One region of the Bacillus sp. UNC322MFChir4.1 genome, then DNA from elsewhere that is predicted to be linked to it. Evidence: riboswitches for the same ligand, from Rfam matches in the RefSeq annotation. Region 1 holds a riboswitch; the other holds the start of a gene.
What was found. Region 1 has a riboswitch for FMN ahead of ribD (bifunctional diaminohydroxyphosphoribosylaminopyrimidine deaminase/5-amino-6-(5-phosphoribosylamino)uracil reductase RibD). Riboswitches for the same ligand answer to the same signal wherever they lie in the genome.
Positions count from the first base shown of each region.

Region 2: linked by a shared signal. The riboswitch ahead of BR72_RS17900 (ECF transporter S component) and the one ahead of ribD (bifunctional diaminohydroxyphosphoribosylaminopyrimidine deaminase/5-amino-6-(5-phosphoribosylamino)uracil reductase RibD) in region 1 are both predicted to bind FMN.

Region 1 covers NZ_JQKQ01000001.1:343,807-359,397, reverse strand. The annotation lists partial or broken gene BR72_RS01780 (hypothetical protein) at 35-250, shown strand; gene ribH (6,7-dimethyl-8-ribityllumazine synthase) at 425-886, opposite strand; gene BR72_RS01770 (bifunctional 3,4-dihydroxy-2-butanone-4-phosphate synthase/GTP cyclohydrolase II) at 1,136-2,329, opposite strand; gene ribE (riboflavin synthase) at 2,343-2,987, opposite strand; gene ribD (bifunctional diaminohydroxyphosphoribosylaminopyrimidine deaminase/5-amino-6-(5-phosphoribosylamino)uracil reductase RibD) at 2,968-4,080, opposite strand; FMN riboswitch at 4,381-4,524, opposite strand; gene crcB (fluoride efflux transporter CrcB) at 4,690-5,094, shown strand; gene crcB (fluoride efflux transporter CrcB) at 5,091-5,444, shown strand; gene BR72_RS01745 (CDGSH iron-sulfur domain-containing protein) at 5,479-5,682, opposite strand; gene BR72_RS01740 (DUF2552 family protein) at 5,826-6,068, shown strand; gene BR72_RS01735 (DUF4352 domain-containing protein) at 6,234-6,692, shown strand; gene BR72_RS01730 (alpha/beta hydrolase) at 6,701-7,624, opposite strand; gene BR72_RS01725 (cation:proton antiporter) at 7,973-9,139, shown strand; gene BR72_RS01720 (LacI family DNA-binding transcriptional regulator) at 9,254-10,198, shown strand; gene BR72_RS01715 (alpha/beta fold hydrolase) at 10,344-11,345, opposite strand; gene BR72_RS01710 (ribbon-helix-helix domain-containing protein) at 11,521-11,979, shown strand; gene BR72_RS01705 (bifunctional metallophosphatase/5'-nucleotidase) at 12,030-13,619, opposite strand; gene BR72_RS01700 (YqkE family protein) at 14,155-14,415, shown strand; gene BR72_RS01695 (GrpB family protein) at 14,440-14,955, shown strand; gene BR72_RS01690 (quinone oxidoreductase family protein) at 14,993-15,591, opposite strand, start outside.
Region 2 covers NZ_KN050809.1:113,334-128,924, forward strand. The annotation lists gene BR72_RS17830 (asparaginase) at 220-1,191, shown strand; gene BR72_RS17835 (YpdA family putative bacillithiol disulfide reductase) at 1,278-2,264, opposite strand; gene BR72_RS17840 (peptidoglycan recognition protein family protein) at 2,381-2,911, opposite strand; gene BR72_RS17845 (DUF3961 domain-containing protein) at 2,991-3,224, opposite strand; gene BR72_RS17850 (hypothetical protein) at 3,378-3,590, opposite strand; gene gudB (NAD-specific glutamate dehydrogenase) at 4,146-5,429, opposite strand; gene BR72_RS17860 (genetic competence negative regulator) at 5,677-6,282, opposite strand; gene BR72_RS17865 (MerR family transcriptional regulator) at 6,360-7,259, opposite strand; gene BR72_RS17870 (metallophosphoesterase) at 7,285-8,061, opposite strand; gene BR72_RS17875 (LysM peptidoglycan-binding domain-containing protein) at 8,482-8,976, opposite strand; gene BR72_RS17880 (CPBP family intramembrane glutamic endopeptidase) at 8,948-9,562, opposite strand; gene BR72_RS17885 (RecQ family ATP-dependent DNA helicase) at 9,562-11,088, opposite strand; gene BR72_RS17890 (YpbB family protein) at 11,090-12,139, opposite strand; gene BR72_RS17895 (ferredoxin) at 12,365-12,613, shown strand; gene BR72_RS17900 (ECF transporter S component) at 12,763-13,341, opposite strand; FMN riboswitch at 13,505-13,641, opposite strand; gene BR72_RS17905 (hypothetical protein) at 14,049-14,735, shown strand; gene BR72_RS17910 (peptidoglycan DD-metalloendopeptidase family protein) at 14,769-15,383, opposite strand; gene BR72_RS17915 (cob(I)yrinic acid a,c-diamide adenosyltransferase) at 15,470-15,591, opposite strand, start outside.

The DNA of each region.
Region 1 (15,591 bases):
AAGAGGGAGTTTAATCGTGATTTGGGGGATTCGAATGCATAAACATATATTAGCGTTTATGAGTTTTCTTATTTTATGGAAAGCAGTTAGTGCCGACCCAGTAAAAGCTGTTGAAAATCCTGAACAGAAAGATTTGCAAAAGAGGGTTGAACAGCATTTTCGGCACCAAGCTGCGTACTTTGGAATTGAAACAGAAGGAAAAAATTTAAAAGCAGTGCGTCAAGAACTACAAATTGTGCAAGAAGGAAAAGCAGAAAAATAAAAAGAGGCCGAAGCCTCTTTTTGTTCGAAATGTAATCAGTTGATCCCGCTCAAATGGCTGGTAAGAAGTAAGCGCAGGAAGAAAAACAAACCAGCCATAAGAGCCCGATTGGGTGGGCTAACTTCTTGTGAGAAAAAGCGTTTTACAAGAGGAAGTTTCACTCTATGCCCACTGGCGGGATAAGTTTGCCATTTCAATCGCTGCAATGGCTGATTCCCAGCCTTTATTGCCAGCTTTTGTACCAGCGCGTTCAATTGCTTGTTCAATCGTTTCTGTTGTTAACACGCCAAAGATAACAGGAATTTCTGTTTGTAATGAAAGAGAAGCTACGCCTTTTGCGACTTCATTGCAAACATAATCATAATGTGTTGTTGCGCCGCGTATCACTGTTCCAAGTGTAATGACAGCATCGTATTTTCCGCTGTTTGCCATTTTCTTTGCAATTAACGGAATTTCAAATGCACCAGGTACCCAAGCGACATCAATGTTATTTTCTTCTACCCCGTGACGCTTTAAACCGTCTAATGCACCGCCTAATAGCTTGCTTGTAATAAATTCGTTAAAACGACCAACGACAATACCTACTTTTAATCCTGTACCAACTAAATGACCTTCAAATACCATCATGTATCTCTCCCTTAATCTATTTAAATTTATATTAATTTTTCCAACATAGAAGTTGCTGCTATGCAAAGCAAAATATGATTTGCCCTCGCCTACCCAAAAAGAAAGGGTTTTTAATGACTGCTCCTTTTGTTTCAAACCTAGCATGTGGCAGGAAAAGGCCCCGACCGCTCCTATACGTGGCCAGACGCTCTCGCCCTCCCCTAAAAAAAGGGTTTGTATGTCATTTTTTTAATTTGCAGCTATATATTATAGATTTAATAAATGACCTAATTTTGTTGATTTCGTTTGTAAATATGCTTTATTTTCTTCTTTTGCTGGAATTTGGAGCGGCACGCGTTCTACAACTTCTAAATCATAACCTTGTAAGCCTGCAATTTTACGTGGGTTATTTGTTAATAGGCGAAGCTGTTGTAACCCTAAATCTTTTAAAATTTGTGCGCCAATACCATAATCACGAAGATCAGCTGCAAAGCCGAGTTTTTCATTTGCTTCTACAGTATCGTAGCCCTCTTCTTGCAGTTTATATGCTCGTAATTTATTAAGCAGTCCAATGCCTCGTCCTTCTTGACGCATATACAGAAGAACTCCTGTTCCTTCTCGTTCAATTTGAGCGAGCGCTGCATGAAGCTGCGGACCACAGTCGCAGCGGCAAGATCCAAACGCATCACCAGTTAAGCACTCAGAATGGACGCGTACAAGCACTGGTTCCTCTGTAGAAATATCACCTTTTATAAGAGCGATATGTTCTTGATGATCTAGAGAATTGGAGTAGCCGATGGCCCGAAATGTACCAAAGTCAGTTGGTAATGTAATTTCGACTTCGCGCTGCACTAATGTTTCATGATGGCGGCGATATGCAATTAAGTCTTCAATTGTAATCATTTTTAAATGAAATTGCTTTGCAATTTCTAATAAGTCAGGCACTCGTGCCATCGTTCCATCTTCATTTATAATTTCACAAATAACACCTGCTGGCTCGGCGCCGCATAATTTTGCTAAATCTACAGCAGCTTCTGTATGCCCAGCGCGGCGAAGAACGCCACCTGCTTTTGCGATTAAAGGGAATATATGTCCAGGGCGTTTAAAATCACTTGCTGCAGCTTCAAGATTTAATAGTTCACGTACAGTTGTCGCACGTTCATGCGCACTAATACCAGTTGTCGTCGAAATGTGATCGACGCTAACTGTAAAAGCCGTACCGTGTGAATCTGTATTTTGTGAAACCATAGGTCCTAACTCTAAACGATTGGCATATTCTTCTGTGATCGGAACGCATACAAGGCCGCGCCCATGTGTAATCATGAAGTTGATTGTTTCAGGGGTAATATACTCGGCTAAAGAAATAAAATCCCCTTCATTTTCTCTATTTTCATCATCGCATACGATAATAACTTTTCCTTGTTTTAAATCTTCTAGCGCTTCTTCAATTCGATGAAACATTTCATTTCCTCCTTTATAGGAATCCATTATCTTGTAAAAAGCTTTCTGTAATTGAGCTCTTTTTAGATGTTGGCTTTGTAATAAAACGCTCAATGTATTTTCCAATCATATCGCACTCAATGTTCACGATATCGCCAGCAGCTTTTATTCCGATTACTGACTGACTTAATGTGTGTGGAATGAGAGAGATCGTGATGGAAGATTCCTCAACTCCAAAGATTGTGAGACTTGTACCATCAATGGCAACAGCCCCTTTTTGTAAACAATAGCGAAGCAATTCATTTGGTAATTGAATTTTGTAATATACAGCGTTATAGCTTCTTTTTTTATCAATAATTGTTCCAATGCCGTCAATGTGTCCTGTCACAAAATGCCCACCAAAGCGGCCGTTTGCACTCATAGCGCGCTCTAAATTTACTGTTGAACCGCGAGTAAGTGACTGCAAAGACGTTGCGCGCATCGTCTCAGGCATGACATCAACGGTAAAAGAATGGGTTGTATAAGAAGTGACGGTTAAACATATTCCGTTAACAGCAATGCTGTCACCTAAGTTTACGTCTTCCAAAATGGTCTTTGCCGAAATTGTCAGTTTCATAGCTTCGCCAGTTTGCTGCATATTAGCGATTGTTCCAAGTTCTTCAACAATTCCTGTAAACATAAGGCACCTCTTTTCTTGGGGTGGCAACTATTTTAATATCATCACCAATTTGTTTCATCGATTGAATGTGCAGCGCGAGTGCATCTTCAAGTTGTGTAAAACCATTTCCGCCAAAACATGTTGGGGCCTCTTTACCACCAATTAGCTTTGGACTAATATAAGTAATCAGTTCTTGAAAACATTTTGCTTCTAAGAAACTTGCATGAACTGTTTGTCCGCCTTCGACAAAGAGAGAAAGAATATTTTTTTCTCCGAGAAGATCGAGCAGTTCGTTTATTTCAATACGATTCGTTTTCATTTGCAATACAGATACCATATCTGATTGAAATGTTGCGATTCTCTCTTTTGAAACGCCATTTCCAACGATAAACCATGTTGGGGCCTCGCCATCTGTAATTACATGAGATGAAAGCGGTGTTCGTAAATGTGTATCAAGTACGATGCGAATCGGATTTTTTCCGCCATTTACAATTCGCGTTGTTAAATGCGGATTATCAGTAATAATTGTATTTACACCAACGAGAATGGCATCGTGTGTATGACGATAACGGTGTACATCAGCGCGTGCTTCTTCACCGGTAATCCATTTACTTTCTCCTGTCCGAGTAGCAATTTTTCCATCTAAACTCATTGCTGTTTTTAGTGTGACAAATGGACGCCTTGTTTTCATGTAGTGGAAAAAGTAACGATTTAATTCTTTTGCTTCTTTTTCCAGAACACCAATTGTTACGTCAATCCCAGCTTCTTGTAATCGTTTGACACCTTGACCTGAAACGAGCGGGTTGCTATCTAGTGCTGCAACAACGACTCGGTTAACGTTCTTTGCGATGAGTAAATCACAACAAGGAGGCGTTTTTCCGTGGTGACTGCACGGTTCTAGTGTTACATATACTGCTGCACCGTGCGCATTTTCACCAGCCATGCGGAGGGCGTGAACTTCAGCATGTTCAGTTCCCGCTCGTAAATGGGACCCTACTCCAACGATATTCCCATCTTTTACAACAACAGCACCGACCATAGGATTAGGACTTGTTTGCCCAGCTGTATGTTTTGCTAATTGCAAAGCAAGTGCCATATATTCTTGATCTGTCATAAACTCACCTCTCCTAAAAAAAATCAAAAAACCCCAAGGATAGAATCCTTGGGGTGAGAGAGACGATGTTTCTAGAAATATAAGAAGGATACGAGAGTATACGAAAGAAACCTAGCGTTAATCGATATGTTTGCATAGAAAAGAATCCCAGCAAATATCTATTTTTTTACATGCTAGTGTTATTGTATGATTTCAGCAAAGAAAACAATGGTATACGAAAGAAAACATATGTATGTTTAAAAATAAACAGTACAAATGTGCATGCTGAAATAAACTTATCCTATTATACGTACTAGAAAACATATCCTTCTCCCATCCAGACTATACTGTCGGCTCTAGAGTCTCACTAGATCCACCGTTTTCAACTTGAAAACGGGTCACGGACTTAGAAGTGTGCACTTCATCACCGCCGGTTGGGAATTTCACCCGACCCCGAAGGATGCTGTTTGCTCACATTATAGCACAAAAAAGACAAAAGGCTATAAAAATATTTGAATGTGAAGAATTGTATGAAAATAAAAAGGACTTAAATCGTGCATTAGCAAAGAGAATAAATTTGTTATACTAGTGTAGAAAAATTTTATATAGTGTTTAAAACGAGGTGGAAGTATGAAATATATTGCAGTAGGAATAGGCGGCGTTATCGGAGCCTTAGCTCGCTATGGAGTAGGACAGCTTTTTGAAACAACATCTTTTACTAGTTTTCCATTAGCAACATGGTTAGCTAATATGAGTGGCAGTTTTTTGTTAGCATTTTTAACGATGTCTATCTTTCGGATGAAACAGGTTTCACCGCTTATGATAAGTGCTATTGGTACAGGGATAATTGGTTCATATACAACGTTTTCAACTTTTAGTGTAGACACGCTAAAGTTATTGCAGCATGAATCGTTCACAATGGCTTTTTTATATGTGAGCACAAGTATGATAGGAGGATTGCTTTTCTCTTTTGGCGGATTTTATGTTGGGAATAAGCTATATGAACGTAGTAGGAGGAAAGAAGGAAACATATGAATATATTACTTGTTAGTATCGGTGGTTTTTTCGGGGCAATTGCCCGTTTTTTTATTAGTACGATAGCGAAAGAAAAATATGGGGATTCTTTTCCTTATGGAACATTTTTTGTGAATATGATGGGTTCGTTTTTACTCGGTCTGTTATACGGTGCTGGAGTAGCTAAAATGTGGGTATTATTATGTTGCACAGGATTTATGGGAGCATTTACGACTTTTTCAACATATCAACTGGAATTGATCCAATTGATACATAAACGAGAAGGTCAAAAGGCATTATTATATTTTGTTATGAGTTATGTAATAGGTATTGGTATTGCTTTTTTAGGATTTTATGTGGGAAGTATGTAAAAAAACGCGCACATGTTTTTGTGCGCGTCTTGTGTTATTCTTTCGGTGCCCTTACAGCAGATTCAAATTGTCCTTTATGTGAACCATCGCAATACGGCATATTTTTTGATAACCCGCAGCGACATAGTGAAAATGCCGGCTTTGCTGGAAATGCATTTCCTTCCGCATCGATTAGTTCCACATCCCCTGTAATGCGAAACGAACCATTATCATTTACTTTAATTTGTACTTTCCCCATTGTTACACCTCCTCACCAAACGCATATGCTTATCATATACTTACTAGAATGACTTGACAATGTTTAGAAACAATGCTTTTTGTGAGAAAATAGAAATGATATAATAAGTTATATACTGAAAACATATTAAGGTGAACATAAACATGAAAAAACAATTACGTACATTACAAAATATCGCAACAGAGCGAACGTGGGTATCGTTTTTAAATGATAACCATCCCTACAGTTTACTTCATTGGTCAATTGCCGGTGTGCAGCAGGAAGTAAAGGATGTATGGTTATTACAAGATGAAGTAACATTTCAAACAACAGAGTTTTCATCACTTGATGAAGCAATAAAGTGGATTTCTGAAAATATGGATCAAGTTACAGATGTATTGGCGTAATAGGCCATTGTGAATCTAAGAAAACTTTTGCTGTTGGTTGGGATAGGAAAGAGGCTCATTCATTTGGAAATGAATGAGCCTCTTTGTGGTGTAGTTTCTAATGCATAAAAACATACAATGTGTGCAACATACAACCGATAGAAACAGCAAAGAAGGTGGAAGTTGTTGCGGAAACGATTGTTTATAATAAGTATTATCATTTCCTTTTGCATAGCCGGATGCAATAAAGAAGAGCAAGCTAATCGATCAAGTGTAAAAGGTATTTTATCCGCTCATCAAATAGATCTTGTTATTAAAAATATAAGTCGTGTACCGCATTATGATGTATGGACTGCAAAAAATGATTACACGCTTCTTGTCGTAAACTTTTCGTTAAAGAACAGTAGAAATAAAAGTATTATTGTAAAGCAGGCGCAGTTTAATGTTATTTCAGAGACCGGGAAAATATATGGAGCTGTTCAAACGAAAGGGAATACAAGCATATTGCATGATAGAAAGTTAAAATCATACGATACATTGCAATCGGGCATTATATTTGAAATACCTAAAGAAGAGAGAGCATCTGAATTATTGTTTGCTCCTTCGTTTGCTAAAGATAAACCAATTGTTATTTCGTTAAAATAAAAACAGGCTTATGCGAGCCTGTTTTTTGTTTCGTTTACGTATGTTGTTAAAAAGTGATCAACAGCATATTCATATTCTTCTCTATTTTCTGCATAAGAACAAGCATGAGCACCTTTTTCAGCAATAAAGAGTTCTTTTGCACCTTCCTTTGCCTCATACAATGATTGTGTCATATTGCATAAAATGTAATCGTCATCTTTACTATGGATGAACAATACAGGATTTTTTATGTTTTTCACACAATCAATTGGAGAAACCTCCCGAATTGTATAACCATCACGTACTTTCAAAAACGTATTAGCGAGTGGTAAAAGAGGCCATTTTGGTAAATGAAACTCAACCTTTAAACGATAATGAAGCTGTTCGTAAAAATCAGAGAACGGACAATCAGCGATGTAAAAATCAGCTCCGTCCTCGACCATACCTGCATATTGTAATAACGTTGCTGCTCCCATTGATTCACCATGGATACCAAGCGTAATATTTGAACCGAATCGTTGTTTGAGCCAATCTACCACCGTCTTTAAATCGTGTTTTTCGTAGTAGCCATAACTTGTTGTTTTGCCTCCTGTTTGGCCGTGGCGGCGATGATCATAAATAAATACGTTGAATCCTCTGTTTAAAAATAAATTTGCATACTTTATAGAATTTATTTTGTTGACGGTGACGCCGTGACAAAAAATCATGAACTTATTTGAATGGTTAACAGGAATAAAGTAACCATGAATGTTATAACCAAATTGAGAAGAGAGGCATACTTCTTCTTTCTGCATGGCTTCATAATCCTCCAAGCGAAAATGCTGTTTTGTTTCACGTTCTAAAATCTCTTCTTCTGTTTTTTTCTTTAAATACATAACTTTATTCGTAAAGAAAATGCCAATTCCAATAAGAGTACCAATTATCGTTAATAATGCTTTCGAAAACGCTTTCATACTCTCTCTCCTCCAAGTTACAGTACATATAATAATTACATTGTATCATAACCAAATAAAAAGGTGAGAACGGCAAGCGGAAAGGAGTGAGAAAAATAGAAAATTGACTACAATAGGGATATAATATTACATGAAATTTAGTTTGGAAATTTTTTTTGTAAGATTTATAAAGGGATTGAATAAGAAAAATATCTTTGTTTTATAAATAGGAAGTTTTTTTATAAGAAGAAATTATTGGAAATAAATAAACGCAATCATTACGTAAAGGTACATATTTGATAATTTCACAGACCAGTATAAATCATATATAGTTATTTTAATGAGTAAAATAAGAAAAGGAGCGATGAGATGATATTTTTCTTTCAATTAGCAGTAATTTTGTTAAGTACAAAACTTGCTGGTGACTTAAGTGTTAGACTAGGACAACCATCTGTACTTGGAAAACTTATTGTAGGTATTATAATTGGTCCTGCAGTGCTGGGGTTAATTGATAATACGGATTTACTAAGGCAATTAAGTGAGGTTGGGGTTATTCTTCTCATGTTTATGGCCGGTTTAGAAACGGACTTAAAAGAACTGAATGAAAACCGTAACTCTTCTTTTGCAGTAGCAGTTGGGGGAATTATTTTCCCGTTTGTAGGTGGCTATGTTGCCGGTCTTATTATGGGAATGGAGCAAGCGAATGCGGTATTTTTAGGCTTACTTCTTTGTGCAACTAGCGTTAGTATCTCAGTACAAACGCTTCGAGATTTAGGGAAAATGAAAACACGTGAAAGTACAACAATGCTTGGCGCAGCGGTGTTTGATGATATTCTTGTTGTTATTTTACTTGCATTTGCAATGAGCTTCTTAGGTGCAGATGATGTAAATTTAACTATGGTTATTTTGAAAAAAGTTGTCTTCTTTGCAGCTATTATCCTAATTGGATGGAAGGGCGTTCCGATGATTATGCGCTGGCTTTCTCCGCTTCGTGTGTCGGAATCTATTATTAGTACAGCTCTTATTATTTGTTTTTCTTTTGCATATTTCGGAGAATTATTAGGAATAGCTGGCATTATCGGAGCGTTTGCGGCAGGGATTGCAATTTCTCAAACAGATTATAAACATGAAGTTGAGAAGAAAGTTGAACCAATTGCATACGCAATGTTTGTTCCTATTTTCTTTGTAAGTATTGGGATGAATATTACATTTGCAGGAATTGGGGATAAAGTTGGGTTTATTGTCATTTTAACGGTGATTGCTGTATTAACGAAATTAATTGGCTGTGGTCTTGGAGCGCGTATGACAGGATTTGATTTACAGTCTTCTACAATCATTGGTTCTGGAATGGTTTCCCGCGGTGAAGTAGCGCTCATTATTGCTGGGCAAGGTCTTGCGTCAGGGTTATTAGCACAAGATTATTTTACAGCAATCGTTATTGTTGTTATTTTAACAACGATGATTACACCGCCGATGTTGAAGAAAACATTTGCGATAAAAGATAAACAATTGAAAGAGGGAAGAAGTGCTGTGTAAGCACTTCTTTTTTTATGTAACAATTTTCAGAAATATAAAATAATATTCTTGACGTACCATTTAATTTGTTTTACGGTGTAAATGTAAAGCATTTCCATGTTGAGGGGTGAAGAAGTGGCAACGATTCGCGATGTTGCAAAGTTGGCGGGAGTTTCAGTCGCAACAGTTTCACGAGTGTTAAATGAAAAAGGATATGTACATGAAGATACAGTCAAACAAGTGAAGAAAGCAATTGAGGAGTTGCAGTATAAACCAAATGCGGTGGCTAAAGCTTTATTTAAAAAGTCTTCCACCATGATTGCTTTACTTGTATCTAACATACAAGATCCAGCATCTTTATCCTTGCTTACGGTTATTGAAGAAGAAGCTTACAAAGAAGGATATCAAATCGTTATATGTAATATGGAGCACAAGCATGGTTATATGGATATATTGGAGCAAAATAATATTGCTGGTATCCTTATGACGCGTGATGTATATGAAGGATTACAAAAAGAAAGAGTATCAGTTCCGTTTGTAATTATCGATTCAAGCGAGGAAATGATTTCACAGTACTATAATGGAGCAATACAAGCTGTTTCGTTATTAAAAGAGAAAGGATGCCACTTTCTTGCTTATATTCATGAAGGACCGAGTCATGAAGCAATGGAGGAACATTTCGCTGGTTTTTTAGATGCGGTTTGGGAGAAAAACATATCTTACCGAGTGATCGAAATGTATAGAAGAGAGGAAAATTCAGAACAAATTGCTGCGGAAGTATTGCGAAAACATCCATATATAGATGGCATCGTCACTTGTAGTGATACCGCCGGAATTGATTTTATCCGTGCTGCGCAAACATTACATATCTCTATTCCAGAATATTTGCAAGTTATTGGTTTAAATGGAACTATGCAAGGAGAGTGGTCTACACCGTCATTAACGACGATTGCTCGGCCAATCACAAGTATAGGGGCAGTAGCTATCCAGAAATTAATTGCAAAAATAAAAAAGGTAGAAGATAACCATGAGATAGTAAATTTAGATTTCGAACTAATTGAGAGAGGATCAACAAGATGAAAGGTGCGTGAGTACACGCACCTTTTTCTATTTTTCTCTTTGTAGACAGCTAGAATCCGGTTTGATGGGAGTTTCATTTTGAACAAGAAGCATGCTTCTTGCAGTGCATAATCCGTTTCATGAAATATAGAAAAAATCGAAGTATTCACGGGTGTAGCAAGAAGTGCTCTTGTTTAATTTCAAGTAACGTTTCTGTAAAACGTTCATGTTCTTCAAAATGTGGAGAGTGGGCTGAGTTAGGAAACCAAATCATTTTTTTAATCGGAGCTTTCAAAACATTGCAATATTGTTGGACAAGTGCATAAGGCGTTTGATAGTCATAGCGCCCAGAGCAAAAATAGACAGGAAACGATACGCTTGGAATTTGTGAAAAGAAATCAATAGTTAACATTTCCTTCCATAATTCGCCGGATTTTATACTTCCGCTAAAAAATTTTATCCAATCTATTAATGTGTATTCAGATGAGAAAAATCCTTTTCGAATGAACGAAAAAAATGTCCCATTTTGAGTAGCACCACCAAAGATACCAAGCCATTTCCTTTGAATAAGCAGTCGTTTTGTATCTAGAAATGGTGGTTTTCCAAGCTTTTTTAAGGATGCGAGCGCCCGGTCATGTCTATGCTTTTTTGCGGATCGAATTAAATGTTCAAAAAGTAACGTCTCATTTTGCTTCATATGCACAATTTGACCAACTCCAATATAGGCTTCGATAGATTGAGGAGATTGCTGTGCAGCAGATAATCCAATAATGCTACCCCAGGAGTGCCCAAGAAGAAATAACTTCTTTTTTTGAAACTTGTTTAGCAGATAATCGATTAGTTTATGTGTATCCAAAATAAATTGCTCAATTGTTAGGGGCTCTTTGAAATCTCGCCATGAAAAGGATTTTCCTGCTCCGCGTTGATCCCAGTTGACAACAATAAAATGTTTCTCAAGTTCTACTTGAAAATGGCGTACAAACCCAATATGAGCCATTCCTGGTCCACCGTGCAAACATAATAAAAGAGGTTGATTGAGATCTTGCCCACGAATAAGCAACGATTGTTTACGATTGTTTATAAGAACAGTTTCAATTGTAGCAATGCTATTTGGAATCAATTGTTTATTTTTATCGTAAAAAGAGGGGGTGCCGCTGCGATTGAACATGAGAGAGACCTCCTTTCGAGTGCGATATAGTGAACGGTGTCGATTTGTCATCATATACTAAATATATTAATAAGAAATCATTGTATCATAACATAATAACTTTATCCTGTATGAATGAGAAGTAAAATGCTTAAAGATAGGAGTTTCAAGTTATGTATAAGAGAGGTGGAATGAGGTGGATATTGGTGAGATTATTGATCGCTTAAATAATCATGAATCGATCGCAATGGTTGCGAAACGACTAGAAATGAGTCCATATACACTATCAAAGAAATTACGATTGCTCGGATATGAATATGATAGTGGGCAGAAAAAAAGGATGTTTGTTGGGGAGGGAGAAGAACCACGTCATTTACAATTAAAAGAAGCTGCGAGCATACAGCGAGAAAAAATAGATTATCAACGTCTTATTTATGAACAATTGCAAAGTATTTATAAGTTGCTGCAAAAACAGGAGTATGGAATGTGTATTACTTCTGTCCAAACAGGAGAGAAAAAAAGACGTACGTTCTCTTTGTCAAAACAAACTTTAGAACAGCTAGACTGTTTTTCTATTAGAAATGGTGTACACAAGTCTAAAGTTGTTGAAGTTGCTCTGGAAGAATATTTAAAAAGATATCGTGAAAAAGAATAAAAGCGGGAGCTCCCGCTTTTATCCAACTATATAAATCAATTTTATAATGACTAATTTATTTTTTGAATACGACCTTCAATTTTTGCTTCAATTGGTGATTTTGCTTGTTTCACATAATCTACTAGTGCTTCTAAATCATTTGGTCCTGTTTCTGGATTTTTTCCGTTTCTAAATGAAACAAAACCATCCCCACCAGAAGCTAAAAAGGCATTTGCTACGACAGTATATGTTTGTGAATCAACAAGTGCTTCACCATTTGCTAAATGCACATCAGCGACTTTTTCACCAACTGCTTTACTATCATCCCATTTATATGTGATACCAGAAATTTGGAGCATACGTGTTCTATCTTTTTGCCACTGCTGATTTAAAATGTCACGAATATCTTTTCCTGTCAATGTTGACTTTATTAATTGATTTCCAAAAGGTTGAATGCCATATAATTCTCCCCACGTAATATCTCCAGCATCTAAATCGTTGCGAATACCACCAGGATTCATAATGGCAATTTGGCCATTCATCGCACTGCGCTGTGCATCAGCTATTAAGTTACCAAGCGTAGATTCCCCAGCTGGTGATTGTGTTCTATCTAAAGCAACTGCAGATTTACCGATAACTTCACTTACAAGAGGAGCGACTTTTGCTTGATACTGTTCCATTTTTTTCTTAATTTGCGGATCTGGTTGGATGCCGTCATGGGACGTTGAAACAATCTCAGCCTTTTTCTCTACAATATCTTTTGTTTTCTTATCAATTTTTAAATCAACATCTGCGAAAGCCATGCCGTACGAATAAGCTTGTACAATAAGTTTTCCGTTTACAGTGCCGTTTACATATGCATGGTTATGACCGCCAAAAATGACATCTACTTCTGAGTCGGTATTTTGAGCTAAGCGAACAAGATCTCCATCTGTAATCCCTTTATCATCCGTTGTACCAGGATTGTGTGCTAGTACAACAATTGCTTTTACGCCTAATCGTTTTAATTGTGCGGCAGACTTGTTAATTGCTTCTACTTCATCTGTGAACTGTACATTTTCAATCATTTTCGGTATAACAACGTTTGGTGTTTCAGTTGTAACAACACCAATAAAACCAACCGGAACTCCTTGTACCATTTTTACTGTAAATGGTGGTAAAAATAAGCGTCCTGTTGTTTTATTGTAAACATTGGCTGCAACGTAAGGAAACTGAGCACCTTTAAAATTTCCAGTTTTTTCATGATAACCGCCATAAATAAGGCGACGCATTTCGTCTATACCTTCATCAAATTCATGGTTACCAATGGTTCCAACATCAAAGCCAAGGTCATTGAAGATTTCCATTGTTGGTTCATCTTGTAATAAAGCTGAAACTGGTGGACTTGCACCAACTGCATCTCCAGCATGAACAAGTAGCGTATTTGGGTTTTGTTTTTCGCGATTACGTAAGTGTGCAGCTAAGTACTCGACACCACCTACATCCTTATTGTTTAATTTTTTCACAGTGTCCAATTGACCATGAAAGTCATTAATACCTAGCATTTGAACGTCAATATAACGATTTTCCTGTGCTGGTGTAGAAGTTGGTGGTGCTGCAAATACGCTTGAAAATGTAACAGTACTTAAAACAGCGACGGCAGGTATAATTTTTTTCCACATGTTTTTTGTTTCTCCCCTTTTATATAAATCTGACATCATACGACATAATTTTAATAGATTATGAGAAAACAATCTATAAAAATTATGATGTTTTAAGAGAATTCACAAAAAAAACTTTTGTTTTTATATAGAAAATAAACAATTAATTGTAAGCGGTTAACTCTATAAACCTATTTTGATATTCAATATATACATAAATACGAATTTTAAAATCGACATAAAAACCCTTTTTTAGAGGGGGACGAGAGCGGCTGGCCGCGCATAGAAGCAGTCAGGGGCTTTTCCACCCTTGCACCAAAAGGAGTAGGCCAGTAGCGAACGTGTAATATTTTGCATAGTTACGATTTGTCTGTTAAAAAATCAAAGTGGGCGGTTATGTAGAATAAAAAATAATCTACAATTAAAAGAAGGATGTTTTTTTACTTGTATATAGAGAGGTAAGATTAGTACCACTTAATAGTGATACTGCTCTATTAGTTGCTGCTAATTTACACTTTCTACTATAATAAAGAAAAAGATAAAAGGTGATTACATTATGGCAAAGAAAAAACAAAAGCGTACGCAGAACCAAACAGCAATGAAAATGGAAAAGGAATCAATAACAATTGGGGATCAATTGAACGAAGCTTTAATGAAGCAGCTAAAAAGTAAACAGAAAGAGCTGAAAGAGCAAGAAGTACAGAAACAGGAAATGGAGTTAGAGAGAAAGCGTAAGGAACAGCGTGAACGTGAAAAAAATAAATCATTTGAAGAATTATTAAGTGAAAGTGCTTTATCATGGAAAGACTTTAAGTAAGAAAAGAATATAAGGGGGATGGGCATGAGAAAGGTGGAAGTAATGCCCTATGAAAATCACTGGGCAGAAAAATTTCAGAAAGAAGCGAAACGTTTAAAGGAAGCAATGCCAGAACATGTGAAAGTTCACCATATTGGTAGTACATCCGTTCCAGGATTAGCCGCAAAACCCATTATTGATATGATTATGGAAGTTACGAATATTGACAAAGTGGATAGTTGGAATGATGTACTCCAAAAACTAGGTTATACACCAAAAGGTGAAAATGGTATTTCGGGACGGCGTTTCTACATACACGGTACGGAAGAAAAGCGAAGCTATCATTTACATGTGTATGAAACAGGAAATCAAGAAATTATCCGTCATCTCTCTTTTCGCGATTACATGATGGAGCATTGTGAAGAAGCTGAGGCGTATGCAACGCTAAAGCAAGAGCTCGCGAAACAATTTACATATGACATTGAGCAGTATATTGAAGGAAAAGATGCATTTGTTCGTGAGAGGGAACAAAGAGCGCTAGAGTGGATGAATAAAAAATAACGTGCCATGTGTGTGGCACGTTATTTTTATTATTGCTTTATGGAATTAATAAAATCTTTCCTGTGCTTTTTCGACTTTCTAAATAATGGTGTGCTTTTGCACCTTCGCTTAATGAAAATGTAGTTGGTTTAGATAACTCGATTTTTCCTTGTTGAATCCATATGAACAGCTCGTTAGAACGAAGAACGCGTTCGTTACGAGACGTGAGTACATTCCATAAATCTCCGCCGGTTAGCGTCTTAGATGTATCCATAAGCATGCGCGGGTCTACAGGTGCTGGATCGCCTCCTGCCATTCCGTAAAAAACAACGGTTCCTCCAATGCGTGTCGCTTCAAAGCTGTCCATCAACGTAGAACCAACCGATTCATATACGACATCGACACCTTTTCCGTTTGTCACATGCATGACTTTCTGTTTCCAATCATCCTCATATAAAAAGGCCCAGTCTGCACCAACAGCTTCGGCAGCTTTTGCTTTTTGAATAGAAGAAGTAAGTGCGATCACTTTACCGCCTAGTAATTTTATAATTTGTACAAGAAGCTGGCCGACACCACCGGCAGCGGCGTGTACGAGTACAATATCACCTTCTTTTACCGCATAGCTATCTCGGGTTAAATAGTGAGCTGTTAAACCTT
Region 2 (15,591 bases), on a different contig from region 1:
TTTCTCTTATGATTCCGTTCTAACAAGCTGTAAAACTCTCGCCTTAAAGTTTTATTGCGGATAACCCTTGCGGGCAGGATGAAGCCCCACTGATTAAAGTTTCACTTTATTTTCATTGTGATTATCACTTAGAAATTTTATACTTTTCCCATTGTCGAATCCGATCAAATCGTGTTATGGTTTTTATGTATTTGCATTGATTGGAGAGGGGTAAAGGCATTGAAAAAAATTCTTGTTTTACACACAGGTGGGACAATTGCGATGGAGGAAGATAAAGAAACTGGAGTTGTTCAACCAGGCGCACAAAATCCACTTTTAAAATTCATTCCAAATTTAGAAGAAGATATCGATTTAATTGTTGAAGATGTCTTTCATCTTCCATCTCCTCACATGACACCAAATGAAATGCTGCAATTGCAAGTCATGATTGACGAGAAGGTTAAAAACGATAACATACAAGGTGTTGTTATTACACATGGAACAGACACACTAGAAGAAACAGCTTATTTTCTAGATTTAACTGTACAAGCCGATGTTCCAATTGTCGTTACAGGAGCAATGCGCTCAAGTAATGAGCTAGGAGCAGATGGTTTATATAACTTTTTGTCAGCAGTAAAAGTTGCGAGTAGTGAAGAGGCAAAAGGAAAAGGCGTTCTTGTCGTATTAAATGATGAAATTCACTGTGCAACGAATGTGACAAAAACACATACAAGTAATGTAGCGACATTCCAAAGTCCACAGTATGGACCAATTGGAATGGTAACAAAGCGCGGTGTTGTCTTCCATCACGCATTAGTGCATTATGAAAAATATGCTGTTACACAAATTACAAAAAATGTTGTCATCTTAAAAGCATATGCTGGTATGGATGAGACATTATTGGCTGCAATCGAGCAATTGCCAGTTGACGGAATCATTATCGAAGCACTTGGACAAGGAAATTTACCACCACGTACACTTGCTGCTCTGCAACGTTTGATAGATAAAGATATTCCGGTTGTTCTTGTTTCTCGCTGTTTTAACGGGATTGTCCAAGATGTATATTCTTACGAGGGCGGCGGCAAACAATTGAAAAATATGGGCGTTATCTTCACATACGGTCTAAATGCTCAAAAGGCTCGTATTAAGCTACTCGTTGCACAAGAAGTAACAAAAGAACAAACAGAAATTCAAGCCATGTTTAAACATTAAAATTTAATTGTAACAAAAACACCTTCGTCTAATTCGTAAGTTAAAGAATTAGACGAAGGTGTTTTTCACTTCTTACCGTTCCATTATCAACTTTTCTGTTCTCGATTTGCAATGAGTTGCGCAATTGCAACCCCATGAAACCGGCCATTTTCTATAAAAATTTCATTTGCGTTATTACCAGCGGCAATTACACCTGCAATATAAATTCCTTCCACATTCGTTTCCATCGTTTCTTCGTTATACAGCGGTCTTCCTGTTTCAGAGTCAATTTCCACACCCATTTTTGTTAAGAAACTATGGTCCGGATGATAACCTGTCATAGCAAAGACAAAATCATTTGAAACCGTACATTCTTCGGTTCCTACTGTATATGTAACTGTATGTTCTGTAATTTCTTTTACATGCGCACCGAATTCCATTTTTATCGTTCCTTGCCGTACTAACGCTTCGAATTCTGGTAAAATCCACGGTTTAATACTTGGAGAATATACGTGACCACGATATAAAACTGTCACACGTGCTCCGCACTTTACAAGTTCTAACGCCGCGTCTACGCTTGAATTCTTTCCTCCAATGACGATAACGTCACGATTAAAATAAGGATGCCCTTCTTTGAAATAATGCATTACTTTTTCTAACTCTTCTCCAGGAACATTCATATAATTTGGGTTATCATAATATCCAGTTGCGATAACAACATATTTTGCCTTATACTTCTCTTGCTTGCCGTCACTCTTTAACGTTTGAACAAGGAAAGCATCTTCTTCTTTTCGCACTTCTTCTACGCGTTCAAACGCGTTCACACGCACTTGTTTCCGTTTTACTACTTCCCGGTAATACGCTAATGCTTGATTGCGAACAGGCTTACGGTTTTCTGTAATAAAAGCAACTCCACCAATTTCTAGTTTTTCACTAGAAGAAAAAAACGTTTGATGTGTTGGATAATTATAAATTGCATTAACAATATTCCCTTTTTCAATCACAAGTGGATTAATCCCAACATTTTGCATCGCAATCGCTGCCGCTAATCCGCACGGTCCGCCTCCGATGATAATTACTGTTTCCTTTTGCATGTAAGGTTCAACTCCTAGTCTTCTACTCTCTCTATTCAAAAAACAATGCAAACAAGAAAAAACCTACTTTCAGCAGTAGGCACCTATCTATATTGTATTCATTTTTCATATATTTGTCATCTATACGATACGTACATGCGATAGACGTCCGCTAAAAACTGTTTAAAAGGTATGCCTTGATTTGTTAATACACGTTCCGGATCAATCTTACGAGCAGGATCAAGCTTTTTATGTGACACAATATCTGTCCTTGGATTTAACCCAAAATTATGACACAAATAGGCATGATACCAAGTAAAACGTGTATATGCATTCCAAAAATTTATATTTCCCCCGTAGCAAAGTTCAACACCAATCGCTGCGCTATTAGCATTGTAACCATATATATCATTATCTGTTGGAACGTTGTATCGAACATGATAAGCTACCTCATTGATTGGAATAATTTCAAGTATGGTTGTATCATCAATAAATGTATGAGCTGAAGCTTTCGGTTGCACTTCATTAAAATAGTCACGGTTTCCAATCGCATTACTACCTGGATTCCCAGTGTCATGACTGACAATAAAACGGACTTTTGAAAGTGGAAAACCAGGCCGAGAGCTTCCATGTTTAATGTAATTTCGCTGTATAGGAAACTTCGCCATTCACATCATCTCCGCTCTAATAGAATAACCTACCTAATCTTATATGTATTCAGATGATGTGTCCCTATCACAATCATTATCAAGAAAACAAAAAATCCATCATATTCGAAACAAATACCATAAATAGTAACATACTTACTGCCAACGTATAGAAACCATAAAACCAAACTTCATCTTGCTTCGTTTCTAAACCAAAAAAACGATTCACTGTCTGTAAGAAGGAATACTCTTTCACGTTCTTTTTACGTAAATTTTCAACTCGCTCCATTACATGTGCTGGCATCATAAAACGTTGTTCTGCAGTCGTTTTCATTACAATCTCCCCTTTATTATTAGCGAATGCTTTCCACCAATGAATCCCGAATAAACTGATCCCTATGGAACTTTCACTTTATTTCCGTTTTTCTATCTAAGGAGATTATAGCACAAATGTTCTGTCAGAACAAGTGTTCTTTTCTATTTTTTACTAATTCATGTAACTCATAAGTAATACAACTAATGCGTATACACCTGTAATAAGTGGACCGATAATAACTACTCCGAACAACAGAGAAGCAAGTGCCTCCCAAAACAGCCGAATAGGCGATATTGTTTCCATTTGTTTTCTCTCTAGCTTCTTTTCTAAATTCATAATTCGCTTCTCTAATTCAACCACTTGTTCCATTAGATCCATTTGCATGTTTCTCCCCTTTCTCCCAGCACTTTTCTATATAAATCTGTTTTAATACTTTGACACCTTTATCTAGCCCTCATGTCTAAGAATCTTCCACACGAGAAAGTATAAAAGAACCTTAGCCAACAGACTTAAACAGTCGGCTCCGCTTTTCTTTATAAGTCGCTGCTATAGAGAATAGCTTGCTCCCTTTGTTTTAAACCAAGCATGTGGACCGCTCACACTCTCGTCCTCCTATAAAGTGAAACTTTAATCAGTGGGGGTTTTCTTCATCCCCCACTGATTATTAGTTGAACCAATCGGGCTTTTACGGGCAGTTTATCTCCCGCCTAACTTCTTTGCTTCCGCTGAATTTTGAGGCGGGAGTATTACTGCCCGTTAATGCGGGATAAACATGAAAGGGCTTTTATGGCAGTTTTTTAACTTATATACATATATATTCCTCCAACTTACCATCAGTAGAAATACGAATGGAAACCCCACTTAATCTCACAATCTAAATACGACAAAAAACCGCAACTTCCTTTAAGGAAATTGCGGTTTTCATAATCAATAGTTGGCTTATACCCAGCCTCTGAAGCGACTTGCTTCTGCCATTTTACGAACACCAACCATATAAGCTGCTAAACGCATATCCACTTTACGAACTTGCGATGTTTCGTAAATAGAATCAAACGAGCTTACCATTACTTTTTCTAAACGAGCCTCTACTTCTTCTTCAGTCCAATAGTAACCTTGGTTGTTCTGTACCCACTCAAAGTAAGAAACTGTTACGCCACCAGCACTTGCTAATACGTCTGGAACAAGTAAAATGCCACGCTCTGTTAAAATTCTTGTTGCTTCTAATGTTGTAGGACCGTTTGCTGCTTCTACAACAATTTTCGCTTTAATATTCGCTGCATTTTCTTCTGTAATTTGATTTTCAATCGCAGCTGGTACTAAAATATCACAATCTAATTCTAATAATTCTTTATTTGAAATTGTATTATTGAATAATTTTGTTACTGTACCAAAGCTATCACGACGGTCTAATAAATAATCAATATCTAAACCATTTGGATCATGAAGTGCACCGTAAGCATCCGAAATCGCAATTACTTTCGCTCCCGCATCGTGCATAAACTTCGCTAAGAAGCTACCTGCATTTCCGAATCCTTGTACAACAACACGTGCACCTTTAATATCGATATTACGTTTTTTCGCTGCTTCACGAATACAAATTGTTACACCTTTTGCAGTCGCTGTTTCACGGCCATGAGATCCACCTAATACAAGTGGTTTCCCTGTAATAAATCCAGGTGAATTAAATTCGTCAATACGGCTATATTCATCCATCATCCATGCCATAATTTGTGAATTTGTAAATACGTCTGGAGCTGGAATATCTTTTGTTGGCCCTACAATTTGACTAATTGCTCTTACATAGCCACGGCTTAATCTTTCTAACTCACGGAAAGACATTTCACGTGGGTCACAAACGATACCACCTTTACCACCACCGTATGGTAAATCAACGATACCACATTTTAAGCTCATCCAAATTGAAAGTGCTTTTACTTCATTTTCCGTTACATTCGGATGGAAGCGAATACCACCCTTTGTCGGACCAACAGCATCATTATGCTGAGCACGATATCCTGTAAATATTTTAACAGTCCCATCATCCATACGAACTGGAATCTTCACTGTCATCATACGAATTGGTTCTTTAAGTAATTCATATACCTCGTTTGGATAACCCAATTTTTCTAAGGCTTCTTTAATAACAATTTGCGTCGAATTCAACAGTTCAAAATGTTGTTCTCTTTGTTGTGTTTGTGTTTGAGCTCCCTTTTCGGCTACCATAGTAAGTAAACCCCCTGTAATTTCACTTGTTTAGTAAACCTTCATTGCTTAGTATACACTCTTAAAATAGGAATGCAAGAGAAAACGCTAACAAAAGTATACAAACCTTTTTTTACTTTGCAAACGTTTTCAATATCATTATAGTATTTTTGTTATTTTTAGAAAAGCAAAACGATTAAAAAGTTAACATTTTTTATATAATATAATGTTTAAATATTTTATATATAGAAAACCTCAACTAAATTACTTAGCTGAGGTTTTCTTTTGCGATAAAGTAATTGTAGATTTGTTTAATTGCATCATTTGCCATCAGTTCTTTTCCATATTCCATCATTCGATAAATTGTAATTGTGGAGGAGTTACCAAACTCCGCCAAAATAGCAATCATATCTTCTTTTAATAACGTAGCCGTTTCCTCTTCTATCCATAAATAAAAACGATCTTGCCATCCATAAAGCTTTCCACCTATTATTCCAAGACTATATAAACGACCAGCTAATGCAATCATATCGTCTAACGAATTAAATTCGTATAATATATGCTCACTCTCATCAAGAGTAACTTGCATTTCAATGTATTCATCTTGGAATTCTTCTTCCGTATCTAACTCTTGATTTTCTTTTGTGACAATAACAACCATCCCTTGCGCTTGCAATGAAAACACTTCTACTGCAATTGGACCATCAGCTTCAAAGCCGAGCTCTTTATTAGCTTCTTGCATCATATCTCGAAATAACTGTTGAACTTTAGGAGCATTTTTCCATAAATCTTCCTTCGTAAGCCCACGTTCTGACAAATCATCGAACGTCAGAAAGATTTTTATTTTATTATAATTTAAACGTTCCAGCCTCATCCCGTAACCTCCTTACGCAACCGTTGCATCTAATTTTTATTATATGAAACAGAAAATAGATGGTTCTTTCCGAACAACTATTCTAACATTTTTAACCATTCATTCCACTCTTCTTTCGTATCCCCAACAAACAAGTTATGAATCTCTTCTTTTTCTTCATTAGAAGCAAACCTAAAGGCAACACCGGCAAGTCCGATAGTAAGATTCTTATATTGCTCACGTAATCTCTTTGCAAGCTGAACACTTCCCATTATATTTTCTTGCATTGTACAAGAAATAAACAAAAATTTAGGGTTTACTCGTGTAATTACTTCATGAATACCGGCTTCCTCTATGCCTGTCCCAATATAGATTGTTGGATAACCTTTTCGGCGTAAATATGTTGTAAAAATAAATAATTCGAGTTCATCTACTTCTCCTGGAACACATATAGAAAGTACCTTTGATGTTCCTGCATTGGTGGGTATACTATGGTAAATCGCTCCCACACGTGATCGTAAAAGAGATACTGCATATTGTTCCTCTACGCTTGTGTTTTTTTCATTCAAGCGCTTCTCTCTTAGCTTGAACAATAATTTTGTGAATACCTCTGTAACCACTTTATCTATAGAAAAAATACTAAACGCTTCATCCAATAATTCAAGAGCTTGTTTTTCATCAAATTTTAACAAAGAATACAAGATATCGTCTACTAAAAGTTCTACTTTATTATATTCTTTTTCTGATAAATTGTGATTTCTTAATTGATCATTTTCTAATAAACTTACTGCTTGTCCAATGGTAAATCCTTGATTCAGTTTATTAATAAGCCATTTAAAAATTTGAACATGTTCTTCCGTATATAAGCGATGTCCAGCATCATTACGTTTCGGTGTAATGATTCGATATCGTCTTTCCCAAGCTCGCAATGTTCCTGGATGTATACCGAGCATATTGGAAATAGCTTTAATATTATATTTTCCAGTTGAATTTGGCATATTTCTTCCCACCTTAAAAGCAGCGTCAATCTTTTCTTCGTAAGGTAATCAAATGCGTTTGTGCAGGAGCTCGAAACCGTAATGGTACAAATGTTGTTCCATAACCATTACTTACAAACAAAGTCGTATGTGGATATTCATAAATTCCACCTTTCAAAAAACGTGTAGCATGAAACAGCCGAATTTGTCCGCCGTGCGTATGACCACTTAATATACAGGAAATACGTTCCATTCCATTTAATTTATATAAAATATCAGGGTTGTGGCTCACAAGGATGCGAAAGCCCTCTTCTTTGCAATCCGCTAACGCTAAATCTAATCGATCACGCCTCAAACCTACATCATCGACACCTAGTAGCCATATTTTCTCTCCAAGATCCGATTCAAATAACGTCCCTGTATTATCTAAAATTTTCACGCCATTTTGAAGAAGTAACGCATCTAATTCGTGAAAATTAATTTCATAATCGTTATTGCCCCAAACAAAATATACTTGTCCTATTTCATTTAACCGTTTAATATTTTCAGCTACTCGTGATAGAGGTACTCCTCGTTCAGCTAAATCCCCACCTATAATAACAAGGTCTACTTTTCCTTTTACTTTCTGTATTAAAGATTGAGATACCGTTCTTTTGTGAATATCTGAAATAAAGAAAATTCGAACTTCTCCAAAACTTATTGGAAAATCTGCAAATAATATGGTGTGCTCTAACAATGTATTACGTATCGCTTCTCTATACATCATCATAAAACAAACCATTACAATACATACAATGAAACAACCTAACACGACCCAAGTCATACACTTTCCCCATCTTTCTTCTTAACAGAATCTATCTATATATACAAGTTAAAAAACGACATAAAAACCCCTCTCTTTTAGTGAAGGACGAGAGCATCTGGCCGTGCATAGAAGCTGTCAGGGCCTTTTCCTGCCACATTCGAGGTTTCAAACAAAGAAAACAATCAAGTACAGGTCATGTTGTACTCTGCATAGAAGCAAATTATATGTCGAAAGATTAAAATGAATTTATATAATCACATCATAACACATCTTGAAGAAAAACCTTCTACGATCAGTAGAAGGTTTTCTTCATCAAATTACTTATTTGTAATAAGATTGATACACACCAGCAGTTATCCCCCGGCTATCTTCTTCAAATTTCTCACAAACTTTAGATAGGGGCTTACCATCAGCAAATAACAGGATGAAAATTTCTCTTTATTTCTTCTTTTCTGCCCCTGTCTTCTTCGGAATTTTCAATACCTGCCCTGGTTTCAATCCTTCTGCTATCTCATTATATTTCTTTATAATTGCTATTCCATCTTCGTTCGGAAAATATTTCTTTGCAACCTCTTCCAAAGTCTCTCCTTCTTTCACTGTATGAAACTGAAATGCCTCTGATGAGGATGATTTTGATTCATGATTTGTTTTCTTTTTTGAATCAAAAAAAATAACTTCAAATGGACTTTGTTCAGAATTAGCCTCAGATTCTTTGTTTTTCTCTACAACGTAACGCTCGGTATACCATAAAACCCCAATAGGGAGAAGGATAAATAATACTGTTAAAATCCGAACAAAAAAGTGCTTTATTTTAAATTTTGATTTTTGATTTTTTTTGTCTTTATGAACTTCACTACGTGGCGGTAAACCCTCTTCTGTTTGCGTTGACTCATTCAAACTCTCTTCAAACTCTGTTGTCGGCCTTGTCGTCATCCCGGTCACCACCATCTATCATTTGATTTCTTAATTGTAATCCCATTATGAAATCGACTAAAAAATGCGCAAAAATTGTAATTACTAAATTCCCTGTATATTGAAACACAAAACCAAATACAATACTAATTAACAACACAAAACAAAATAAAAATGGCTTAGTAATGTAGCGAATATGTAAAACAGCAAATACTACACTTGCAAAAATTAGGCCAAAGTACGTTTGTATCACACCACGAAATAGAAATTCTTCTGCTGTTCCGATCAAAAGAGTAACAGCCAATATTTGCAACACAGACATTCCTTGAAACATACGATCATTAATCCCACCGTCATCAAACCACGATTCAGGAAAAAGATACATTGCAATATGATCCAACAGAACAATAATACAAGCTACTCCTCCACCTATAAAAAAAACAGATGAAAAGTCCCAGTACCATAAATCCAAAAATGTATCCATACTCGGAAAAAATGTATACGCTAATAGTATTCCCACACATATAACAATTGCTTGTGTAATATATAAATTCAGTCTGATTTCTTTTGGGCTCATGTCTTCAATACTTTTCTTGCGTATATCCATCATTCCTTCCCTCTAAATCCGAAAAGCAATTGTAACTCCGCTTCCCAATTATATTCGAAAACAGATTGTCTCGCTTGCTTTTTTTTATAATCTTCCATATGAATTCCGCAATGATTACAACAATTTTCCGGCTGTATTTCCTTTATATATCCAAATTTCGAAAGGATTTCCTCTCTTTTGCAATCTGTTCGCCTTATCCATTCTTTCATCATTTCTAATTGACCATATTTATTATAAAGTCTCGTTCTCACTTCTGTAATTAATTTCTGCTCAGCTTCATCAGACAAGGATTCAATCATCAATTGCCTATGCTGTATGATTTTCATCTTTTCAAAATGATAGCGAATAAATCTCCAGTATTGTTCATTCAATCCTGCTGCATTATAGCAAATTTCTTCTACATCTTCTAACGATAACACTTTTTTTTGTAACGTTGTTTCACGTAATAAGGAAAATAAAAACCGAATTTGTTGTTCATTTGGTAATTCTTCTTCAATAATGGTGAGCGGCAAATCATGATCAAGCGGGCTACATAATAAAATAGCAATGCTCGGTTCTCCATCACGACCCGCTCGTCCAATTTCTTGTAAATAAGATTCTATATTAATTGGATAATGGAAATGAATAATATATCGTGTATTTTGCTTATTCACACCCATTCCAAATGCACTTGTACAGACAACAAGTTGCAGTTGATCATTCATAAATTGTTGCTGAATTAACATCCGCTCTTCATGTTCCATTCCACCGTGATAATATGCAACATCATTAATGCCCTCATCCCTTAAATACGCTGCAAGACGCTCAGTCCAAGCCCTACTTGAACAATAAATGATCCCAGGTCCTTGTAGATATTTCACGTAAGATAATAATGCCTCTTTTTTCTCTTGAATCGTTTGGACAAACTCGATTTTCATAGCGATATTAGGGCGATCAATCGAATATAAATGTTGCTTCACATCTTTCAAATGTAAGCTTTCAATAATATCTTGTAATACTTCTTTCGTAGCTGTGGCTGTTAAAGCAAGAACTGGGGGGGAACCTATGGATGCAATAACTTGATCTAGCTTTTTATAATCTGTTCGAAAATCATATCCCCATTGTGAAATACAATGCGCTTCGTCCACAACAAATAAAGAGATATGAATTTTTCTTAGTTCTTTTAGCAGTACATCTGATTGCAACATTTCAGGAGATACAAATACAAATTTATAAGAATGCAATCGTCGCATCGCTTCTTTTTTTTCTATTATTGTTCGAAAGCTATTCAGAGCAATAACTTGATTTTTCACTATATATTTTAATTGTGTAACTTGATCTTCCATTAAAGACAATAATGGTGACACAATTAGTACCGTTCCATCTTGTACAAGCCCTGGCAACTGATAACAAAGCGATTTTCCGCCCCCTGTTGGCAGCATCGCGACAACAGAGTTTCCCTTTAATAAATCTGCAACGACTTCCTTTTGTCCAGATCGAAATGTTCGGTATCCAAACCACTGATATAAAACATCTTCAAGTCTCATGTCATCCCCCTACTCGCGCTAATACAAGACGAATTTCAAAATAGGAAACATGCTCTCCAGCAGCTTGTTTTAATATTCGCAGCTTCCGTGTTTGTAACTTCTCAATCACATTCTGTATTTGCTTCATTTTTTCTTTTTCTATAAATTGCTCCACCTGAAATTCTTTCTCACGTAATGCAATTTCTACAATATGATCTTCAATTGTTGCAACTTTCAATTTTCTAATCCGCGCAATTTCATCCATACTTCTTCCTTGTTTCCATAATTGATACGTTTTTTGTGTGGATATACTTAATAGATCTGCTTTTTCATTTGGATACGCAATAATTTGTGTTAGCAATGGAAACTGTTGCTTATGATGTTGCACATGTTGAATGATGAAATGAATTGTTCCCCAAAATAAAAGATATACGCGATGTTCATCTTGTTTCATCATATCTCCAAGCTGCTCCGTTGTATAACCAATACGATGATATCCCGTTAGACGGTACACAAAACTATTTGCTTCTATAGGAGTCACATTCATTAATATGAAATGGATTTCTTTATATAACTGTTCCGCTAAATATTCTCTTGAAAAAGAAGAGCTCGTAATAAATTGTTTGACCCATCTCGTAATTTCTGTATCTTGCTGAATCGGAATAAATTTCACATTTTGCTGCTGTAAATTTGAGACAGTTTGTATAATTAAGGATAGTCTTTTCCAAAAATTCTCTCCAAGTTCACCATATTGAAGACCATGTAAATGTTTCGGGAAATAAAATTTTTCCCTCCATTCATTTAATTGTTTTTCTCCTACTTCAGATAAAATGTAAGTATTTTCATGAACACATGTAATAAGTTGTGCGTTTAATAATGTTTCAATCTGTTTATCATAATCATGACGTCTTATAGATTTATATACACCAAATAAAAAGGAAAGATGAAACATATTCCCATCCTGAAACGTTTGCGAAGAACGCTTTCCTTTTAAAAGGTGATAAATGGAAGAAACTGTCCGTTCACCTTTTAATTGCTTTAAACAGTATAGTACAGTATATTGTAGCTGCAATGACGCTTCCATCCTTTCACTCTACTTCTATTTCCATTGTAACAAAATGCATCTTATTTAGATATTTTTAAAATATCATGAACGATTGAAGAAATTAGTTGACATTTTTAATTGATAAGAATTATCATTATAACTTTGTATTGAAAAGTTATAAAAACCGTTTTACAATAAGATTAGAATTTTTATCAGTGTTTTTATACATATTCTCGAGGAGGTAATTTAAAGATGGCAAAATATACAATTGTTGATAAAGATACTTGCATTGCATGTGGAGCTTGCGGAGCAGCTGCACCAGATATTTATGATTACGATGATGAAGGTATTGCATTCGTAACATTAGACGACAACCAAGGTATCGTTGAAATTCCAGATGTATTAGTTGATGATATGATGGATGCATTTGAAGGTTGCCCAACAGATTCTATTAAAGTGGCAGACGAAGCATTCGACGGCGACGCATTAAAATTTGAATAGTCTCCAAAAATAACCCTCAAATAATGAGGGTTATTTTTTACTGAAAAAAAAATTCTCCTTCTAAACGAATGGAAACCTCTTAGCAGTCAGACTTTTACAAGATAAAAAGGCATCAGCAGAAAAATATCCACTGATGCCAAATCTTCTATTTACGCATTTTTCATTTTCGCAAACACCCATACTTTTAATCGAGAAAATAAAGGAACAAAAACAATTGTTACGATAATTCCTTTAATTAAATTAAATGGTAAAATTGCCGCCACAATCATTTGACGCATTGCACCGCTAGACATAGCAGGTTGACCTAAGAACCAAGTGTAGGCTGGTAAAATGATGAAATAATTTAGTACACTCATAATAAGAGTCATACAAATTGCTCCTAACATCAATCCAGTTGTTAAACTTTTAATTGTACGATGTTTACGGAACAACATAGATGCTGGAAGAATAAAGAGACATCCCGCTATAAAATTCGCCACTTCCCCTACTGGCACTCCTGTTAAACTTCCTTGGATACCATAATACAGTACGTTTTTTATCGCCTCTACAATTACACCTGAAAGTGGTCCAAAAATAATAGCTACAATTAATGCTGGGACATCACTAAAATCAATTTTCAAAAACGGTGGTAATCCTGGAAATGGAAAATCCAGCATCATTAGCAAATACGCAATGCTAGAAAGCATCGCAATGCTCATCATTTTTACTACACTCTTCTGTTGTTTCATATTTCTCTCTCCTTTTCCATCGATCATCTCATGGAATGTGGAAAGGTTCTGCTATGCCCAAATATTCTAGCATGAAAAAACCCTTTGCATTCGAAACGCAAAGGGAGAAATTTAAGGCACATCAAATAGACGTTCAAATACTTATCTTTTTTGAACGTTGAACCTCCATCTTCTCCCATCCAGACTGTACTGTCGGCTTTGGAATCGCACCAAATCCTGCCTTAACGGCTCGCGGGCTTAGAACAAATACATGCGTTCATCACCGCCGGTCGGGATTTTCACCCTGCCCCGAAGATAGACCGATATTCTATTTTCCTCATCATTATACAACAACTTTAAAACAATGTGAATCAAAATGCTTCTTTTTCATTCACATTGCATAGCAGATTTTACTTATACGTAGAACAAAAGATAACTCGCATTCGCTTTCTCATTTTGTTTTCATCATTACATGCGACAGCATATTCAGATATACTTGCTCGGCGAAAAAGAATTAAAATTCTTTGTCTTTTTATTTTATAAACTGTATCTAACCAAGCCTTCATAATTGCATGACATTTTAACGATTTGTAAATAATATGACAAAAAAGAACACTTTTTTCGCGTCTCTCTCTTTTTGTTAGTAATTCTCTAGCCATTCATATGCGAAAGTGATAAGATATGATATTGTTAAGAAAACAGCATTTTCTTACAGTGGAGGAAATGTCATGCGTAAAGAAAAAAAACAATCAATACGAGAAATTATGAAAAAAAATCTTCGCAAAGAATATTTTTATTTAAAAAAAGAATTACTGTTCTATTGTCCTGTTGACTCAGGAAAATTCTCAGGAGATACATATTATGCTGCCTTTGATAAACACGGGATTAGTATATACCAATATGATAAACACTCAGACAGTAAGCTAAAACTTTGCGAACGACACCCATGGAAAAGCTGGAGAAAAGTGAAAATCGATCATTATTTAACAAAAACCCAATTCGTCTTTCAAGGAGAACGAAATTGGATTCTTTCTTTGTTTCACCAAGGAAAGAAAGCTGAAAAAATCATTCAAACTTATACATCTTTAGAAATGGAGATTGTTTCTAGATCATTTTTAAAGAAACTGCCTGGTTATCGCTCGAATACAACATTAAATATGTATATTGGAACAATTTGCTATACCGCACTAATTGCGTTTATATTAAAAGTTATCGTTCCATTTCAAGTCTTCCGAGTCGCTTTGTATTCACTGTCCCTCGGCTGTATGTTGCTCGGTCTACTTTGTTTTGTTATCGGCCTTATCGAACCTACTATTGTCCTATTTAGAACAGAAGAGAAAACAAGAGCGAAAGTATTTTATTATTATAGCTATTTAGCAATTTCTGGATTTATTTGTCTCTTTATTTTTTGGTAACAAACAAAAGAGCTAGGCTTACTAGCTCTTTTTTCAATTGATATGTAATTTTTGTGATGGATAAATGATATCTTTTTGCAGACGATTTTTTGCTTTCAATTCTTCAACAGTTGTCCCAAACTTTCTAGCAATACTCACTAGTGTATCATCCTTTTGCACAACATATACAGAAGCAGATACTACTGCATTTTGTTTTTCCCCAAGTATTTGCAAGGGATTAATCGCATTTGTTTTTGCTATCGTCCAAGCCCCTTTATGAATTTCTAAATGTAAATGCGCACCATTAGATTGTCCAGTATTCCCTACTTGTCCAATTATTTGCCCTTGCAAAATCTCTTCTCCTTCTTTCACAAGCCGTTTATTCATATGTGCATATACCGCTTCATAATCTCTATGTTTAATAAATATAACATGACCATAACTATCAGAAAAATAAGATCTTGTTACAATACCACCTTGCATGGCTGCAATTGAAGTTCCTGTTGGTGCAGCAATATCAATACCAAAATGCTTTCCATTTCTCGTTCCAAAATAATCGCTAATTCTTCCCTCCACTGGCCACTTCCACTGTTTTTCCTCAGCAGCACCTTCTGCTTGTCCTATAAAAAAGATACAAAAGAAAAACAATATTACCTTTAAAACTCTCATTGTAAATCCTCCGTTTTCTAAATAACCATTACACTTTCTCTATTTTGGTTATTTATAGAAAAAAGTATACAAAAAAAAGAAAGAGTCTATTCCTCTTTCTTTTCTTCCTTATCCCGAAATACAATTGCGCTTCTTTTATATTCTACATCATTCACGTGAGAACGAGCATTCACAATCCTTGCAACCGCAAATAAATAATCCGATAATC